One region of the Pseudorhodoferax sp. LjRoot39 genome, then DNA from elsewhere that is predicted to be linked to it. Evidence: riboswitches for the same ligand, from Rfam matches in the RefSeq annotation. Region 1 holds a riboswitch; the other holds the start of a gene.
The links. Region 1 has a riboswitch for S-adenosylhomocysteine ahead of ahcY (adenosylhomocysteinase). Riboswitches for the same ligand answer to the same signal wherever they lie in the genome.

Region 1 (3,400 bases):
GCCGACCTTGTATTCCTTGGGCTTGGTGTAGAGCTCGATCTGGGCGATGGTCTGGTTCGCGAACGAGGACGACATCACGTAGCTCGGGTGGCCCGTGCCGCAGCCCAGGTTCACCAGCCGACCCTTGGCCAAGAGGATGATGCGCTTGCCTGGCTTGCGGCCGACCTTCGGGAAGATCACGTGGTCGACCTGAGGCTTGATCTCTTCCCACTGGCAGTTCTTTTCCAGCGCGGCGACGTCGATCTCGTTGTCGAAGTGGCCGATGTTGCAGACGATGGCCTGGTCCTTCATGGCCACCATGTGCTCGTAGCGGATCACGTCCTTGTTGCCGGTGGTCGTGACGAAGATGTCGGCCTTGTCGGCGGCGTATTCCATGGTCACGACGCGGTAGCCTTCCATGGCGGCCTGCAGCGCGTTGATCGGGTCGATCTCGGTCACCCAGACCTGGGCCGACAGCGCGCGCAGGGCCTGGGCCGAGCCCTTGCCCACGTCGCCGTAGCCGGCCACCACGGCCACCTTGCCGGCGATCATCACGTCGGTGGCGCGCTTGATGCCGTCCACCAGCGACTCGCGGCAGCCGTACAGGTTGTCGAACTTGCTCTTGGTCACCGAGTCGTTGACGTTGATGGCGCGCATCTGCAGCGTGCCGTTGGCCGACATCTCGTTGAGGCGGTGCACGCCGGTGGTGGTCTCTTCGGTCACGCCGATGATGTTCTTCAGGCGGCGGCTGTACCAGGTCGGATCGACCTTGAGCTTGGCCTTGATGGCGGCGTGCAGGATCTTCTCTTCCTCGCTCTTGGCGCGGCCCAGGGCCTTGATGTCCTTCTCGGCCTTGGCGCCCAGGTGCATCAGCAGCGTGGCGTCGCCGCCGTCGTCCAGGATCATGTTGGGGCCGTCGTTCTTGCCCGTGAATTCGAAGATGCGGTGCGTGTAGTCCCAGTAGTCGACCAGCGACTCGCCCTTGATGGCGAACACCGGCGTGCCGGAGGCCGCGATGGCGGCGGCGGCGTGGTCCTGCGTCGAGAAGATGTTGCACGAGGCCCAGCGCACCTGCGCGCCCAGCGCCTGCAGCGTCTCGATCAGCACGGCGGTCTGGATCGTCATGTGCAGCGAGCCCGTGATGCGCGCGCCCTTGAGCGGCTGGCTCTTGGCGAACTCGTCGCGGATGGCCATCAGGCCGGGCATTTCGGTTTCGGCGATGGCGATTTCCTTGCGGCCCCAGGCGGCGAGGCCCAGGTCGGCGATGGCGCAATCGGTGTTCAGCAGTTGCTTGGAAGAGGCAGGGGCGTTCATGACGGCTCCGTGGTCCCGGGAAGGGACAGGTTGAAGACGACCACGCTTTGGGGGAATGAACTCACCGCACGGAGCGTGGGCGAGCGTCGTTGCGAATGGAATCCGAGCCTCGCGCCATGCTGGCGCTGCAACGCTCCTCGGAAGCGCGCGATTATAGGAGGGCCGGCCTTGGCGACAATCGCCCGCCCCTCGCATCCTCCATGCCTTCTGCCATGCCTGCCGCACGCGCCCCGGCGCTGGGCCTTGTCGCCCTCTTCGTCTCCACCTTCCTGGAACTGGTCGGCTACTTCATGGTCACGCCCTGGCTGCTGCTGCAACTCAAGGGCGCGGCGGTCTCCAGCACCCTGGCCGGTCTGTTCGCGGCCACCGGCTGGGCGGCGATCTTCCTGGTCACGCCGTTCTCTTCCTGGGTCACGCGCGCGCTCGGGCGCAGGCAGACGCTATGGCTGTCGGCGGCTGTGCCGGCGCTGGCCTGCTGCGGCTTCGCGCTCACGCGCGAACTGCCGGTCTGGTTCGCACTTGAGATGCTGGCCGGCGCGGCCTCGGGCCTGCGCTGGGTGCTGGCAGAGGCGCTGGTGGCCGAGTTCTCGACCGCGCGCACGCGCGGGCGCAACGTGGGCCTGTTCGAGACCATGGTGGGCGCGACCTTCGTGATCGGCCCGGCCCTCTTGGTCTGGGTCGGCGCCGACGCGCCCGCCGCACCCTGGATCGCCGTGGGTTGCATGGCTGCCGGGCTGCTGGCCAGCCTGCTGATCCCGCGCGTGCCACCGGCAGACGATGCACACGCGGCCCACGTCGGCCTGCGCGGTGTCTGGGCCGCGCTGCGCGCGCACCCGGTGATCATGCTGGCCGGCTTCGTCGGTGGCTTCTTCGAGGCAGGCATCACCTCGGTGCTGCCGCTGTACGGCCTGAGCCTGGGCCTGACGGCCGCGGCCGCGGCGCTGCTGGTCTCCGCGAGCGGCCTGGGCAGTGCCGTGCTGATGCTGCCCGTCGGCATGCTGGCCGACCGCTTCGCCGACCCGGCGCAGGGCCGGCGCCGGCTCATGCGCACTCTGGCCACCGTCACGCTGGTCGCGACCTGCGCGATGCCCTTCGTCGCACAACTGGGCTGGCTGGCCTGGCTGCTGGCCTTCACCTGGGGCGGTGCGGCCGGCAGCCTCTACACGCTGGCCATGATCGACATCGGCGCGCGCGAGCAGGGCATCACGCTGGTCAACAGCACGGCCGTGCTGGTGCTGTCGTACACCCTGGGCAGCACCTGTGCCTCGGCCGCCTCCGGCTGGCTGCTGGACCATTCGCCCTTGCTGGGCTTTCCGCTGGCGCTGGCCGGCGTGGCGTTGGCGGGCTGCATCGCCCTGCGCCGCAGCTAGGGAATGCTCCAGCCCATACCGTGCAAAAGTACACGAATGCATGTGCGCACTTGCACGATTCGTCGGAACAATACGCCGCGCATGGAAACCGCCGACCCACCTAGCCCACTGGTGCCCGCCGCCACACAAGCCCAGGCCGTCGATTTCTCGACGCTGTTCGACTTCCTGCCCATCGGGGCGTACCGGTCCTCGCCCGATGGCCGGCAGATCCGCGCCAACCCGGCGCAGGTGCAGCTGAACGGCTACACGCACGAGGCCGAACTCATCGCCGCGATGCAGGACATCGCCCGCCAGTGGTATGTGGAGCCGTCGCGCCGCACGGTCTTCCGTGACCTGCTCGAGCGCCAGGGCTACGTGCGCGGCTTCGTCTCCGAGGTCTACCGCCACAAGACCGGCGAACGCATCTGGGTCAGCGAGAACGCCCACGTGGTGCGCGATGCCGCCGGCCACATCCTGTTCTACGAAGGCACGGTGGAAGACATCACCGAACGCGTGCGCGCCGAGGCCGAACTGCGTCGGCGCGACGAGATCTGGAAGCTCGCGCTGGAGAGCACCGGCGACGGCGTCTGGGACTGGAACCTCGCCGAGGGCGTGGCCAGGATGTCGCGCCGCTGCCTGGAGATGTACGGCTTCGGCGCGCACGACCTGCGCCCCACCCCGCACGCCATGGACCAGCGCACGCACCCGGACGACAAGGCTCGGATGCTCCACGACCGCCGGGCGCACCTGGAAGGCCA
Region 2 (3,400 bases), 1.5 Mb from region 1:
CCGCGCTTGACGTCTTCCACGCGCTGCTTGAAGTGCGTGTGGCACTGGTTGGCATCGCTCCAGGTGTTGACGATGGCGATGATGGGCTTGCCCTTCCAGTCCTCGTAGCCATAGCCCATCTGCAGCACGCGCGAGCGGTGGCCGAAGGAGCGGAAGTCGTCGGGGGCGAACCAGCGCGCGCTGCGCAGGCTGTCGTAGGTGCGTTGTGTCATCGTGGGGTGTCTGTGGGGAGGTCTATTCAGCCTTGATGCCGGCGGCCTTGATCACCTTGGCCCACTTGTCGACCTCGCTCTTCTGGTAGTCGCCGAGCTGGGCCGGCGTCATGTCGGACGGCAGCATGCCGAAGCCCTTGAGCCGGGCCTGCACCTCGGGCGTGGCGACGATCTTCATGATCTCTGCGTGCAGCCGGTCGACGATGGCCTTGGGCGTGCCGGCCGGTGCGAACACGGCCTGCCACGAGCCCATGTCGAACCCCTTCTGGCCGGCTTCGGCGATGGTGGGCACGTCGGGCAGCGATTCGAGCCGCTTGGCGCTGCTGACCGCGATGGGCCGTAGCTTGCCCGACTGGATGTGCGGGCCGACGATCAGCGTGGTGTCGAACATCATGTCGACCTGGCCGCCGACCAGGTCCTGCACGGCCGGCGCGCTGCCCTTGTAGGGCACGTGCGTGAACGCCACGCCGGACTGGTAGCTCAAGAGGGCCATCGCCATGTGTGGCGAGGTGCCGTTGCCGGGCGATGCCGACGACAGGCCGCCTGGCTTGGCGCGGCTCGCGGCCAGCACGTCGTTCAGGGTCTTGTAGGGGCTGTTCGCGTTGACCACCAGCACCAGCGGCCCGGAGCCCAGCATGGCGACGGGCGCGAAGGACTTGACCGGGTCGTAGTCGAGCTTGGAATACAGGCTGCCGTTGATGGAGTGCGAGCTGATGGTGCCGCCCAGGATGGTGTAGCCGTCCGGCGCCGCGCGCGCCGCGAGGGCCGAACCCACGCTGCCGCCGGCACCGCCCTTGTTGTCGATGACCACGGGCGTGCCCAGCGCAGTGGACAGTGCAGGCGCGATCACGCGGGCCAGCGTGTCGGTGTTCCCTCCCGGCGGGAACGGGACGATGTAGGTGATCGCCTTGCCGGTGGGCCAACTGCCCTGGGCCAGTGCGGGCAGTGCCAGGGTGCTGCCGGCCAGGGTGGCGATGGCGCCTTGGACGAGGGTGCGACGGTGCATGTCATCTCCTTGTGTACTGCGGTCCAGCTTGCTGGAACGGGATTGAAACACTAATATATTAGTACGTCAATGCAGAATCGCCCGCCATGAATGCCCTGCCCAAGATCCGCCTGGACCGCCAGCGCCTGGCTGCGCCACAGGTGCTGGAGCGGCTGCGCGAGGCTATCCTGGAACTGGAACTCGCGCCAGGGACCGTGCTGGCGCGCCAGGCGCTGGCCGAGCAGTTCGGCCTGAGCCAGACGCCCGTGCGCGAGGCGCTGTTGCGGCTGGCCGAGGAGGGGTTGGTCGACGTGTTTCCGCAGCACGCCACACTGGTCAGCCGCATCGACCTGCGGGCGGCGCGGCAGGCGCATTTCCTGCGGCGCTCGATCGAGCTGGAACTCGTGCGCGAACTGGCGCTGCGCCGGCCGGATGGCTTGGTCGCGGCGCTGCGCCGCCAGATCGCCCTGCAGCAGGCGCTGGCCCAGGCCCAGGAATACGGCCAGTTCGTCGCGGCCGACCGGCAGTTCCACCAGTTGCTCTATGCGGCGGCCGACATGGCGGCGCTGGTCGGCCTCGTCGCGCGCGTCTCGGGCCATGTGGACCGGCTGCGCCGGCTGCACCTGCCCACGGCAGGCAAGACCGAATCCATCCTGCGCGACCACAGCGCCATCGCCGAGGCCATCGCGGTGGGCGATGCGGCGGCGGCGCAGGAGGCTCTGCGCACGCACCTGTCGGGCACGCTCTCGGCCGTCGAGGAGATCCGGCTTCAGTTTCCGGACTACGTGGTCGAGCCCGACTAGCTAGAATCCCACCCCTTCCCAAGGAGCGTTGCAGCGGGCCATCCACAGGCGCCCGTCAGGCTTGGGACACTGCATCCGCAACGACGCTCACCGGCCCTTTGATCGCCCGATCGGATGCCCAGGTGAGACCATGACCCCAGATTCCGCTGCTTCTTCTTCCGCTGCCGACGTTGTCGCGCCGCCGCCCATGCGCCTGTCGGGCCTGGAGCCCGTCTCCATCGGCGCCGGCAGTCTGTTCGTCAACGTGGGCGAGCGCACCAATGTGACGGGCTCCAAGGCCTTCGCGCGCATGGTGCTCAATGGGCAGTTCGACCAGGCCCTGTCGGTCGCGCGCCAGCAGGTGGAGAACGGTGCCCAGGTCATCGACATCAACATGGACGAGGCCATGCTAGACAGCAAGGCCGCCATGGTGCGCTTCCTGAACCTGATCGCCAGCGAGCCCGACATCGCGCGCGTGCCCATCATGGTGGACAGCTCCAAGTGGGAGGTCATCGAGGCCGGCCTGCGCTGCATCCAGGGCAAGGGCATCGTCAACTCGATCTCCATGAAGGAGGGCGTCGAGAAATTCAAGCACGAGGCCCGGCTGGTGCGGCGCTACGGCGCGGCGGCCGTGGTCATGGCCTTCGACGAGCAAGGCCAGGCCGACACTTTCGCGCGCAAGATCGAGATCTGCGAGCGTGCCTACCGCGTGCTGGTCGACGAAGTGGGCTTCGCGCCCGAAGACATCATCTTCGACCCCAACATCTTCGCGGTGGCCACGGGCATCGAGGAGCACAACAACTACGCCGTCGACTTCATCGAGGCGGTGCGCTGGATCAAGCAGAACCTGCCCGGCGCCAAGGTCTCGGGCGGTGTCTCCAACGTGAGCTTCTCGTTCCGCGGCAACGACCCCGTGCGCGAGGCCATCCACACCGTGTTCCTGTACCACGCAATCCAGGCCGGCATGGACATGGGCATCGTCAACGCCGGCATGGTCGGCGTCTACGACGACCTGGAGCCGCAGCTGCGCGAGCGCGTGGAAGACGTGGTGCTGAACCGCCGCCCCGATGCCGGAGAGCGCCTGGTCGAGATCGCCGAGACTGCCAAGAGCGGCGCCAAGGACGAGAGCAAGAAGCTCGAATGGCGCGGCACGCCCGAGGCGCCCGCCACTGTGGAGCAGCGCCTGGCCCACGCCATGGTGCACGGCATCACCGACTTCATCGTGCCCGACACCGAGGAGGCCTACCAGGCCATCCTGGCCAAGGGCGGCCGGCCGCTGCACGTGATCGAAGGCCCGCTGATGGCCGGCATGAACATCGTGGGCGACCTGTTCGGCGCCGGCAAGATGTTCCTGCCGCAGGTGGTGAAGTCGGCCCGCGTGATGAAGTCGGCCGTGGCGCACCTGATCCCCTACATCGAGG

Region 2: another riboswitch for S-adenosylhomocysteine. It lies ahead of metH (methionine synthase); the one in region 1 lies ahead of ahcY (adenosylhomocysteinase).

Annotation. Positions count from the first base shown of each region.
Region 1 is NZ_CAXUQL020000001.1:2,720,063-2,723,462, reverse strand. It holds gene ahcY (adenosylhomocysteinase) at 1-1,293, opposite strand, end outside; S-adenosyl-L-homocysteine riboswitch at 1,368-1,438, opposite strand; gene ACSQ4M_RS12875 (MFS transporter) at 1,506-2,663, shown strand; gene ACSQ4M_RS12870 (putative bifunctional diguanylate cyclase/phosphodiesterase) at 2,775-3,400, shown strand, end outside.
Region 2 is NZ_CAXUQL020000001.1:1,191,040-1,194,439, forward strand. It holds gene araD (L-arabinonate dehydratase) at 1-212, opposite strand, end outside; gene ACSQ4M_RS05665 (Bug family tripartite tricarboxylate transporter substrate binding protein) at 235-1,218, opposite strand; gene ACSQ4M_RS05670 (GntR family transcriptional regulator) at 1,305-2,000, shown strand; S-adenosyl-L-homocysteine riboswitch at 2,015-2,096, shown strand; gene metH (methionine synthase) at 2,188-3,400, shown strand, end outside.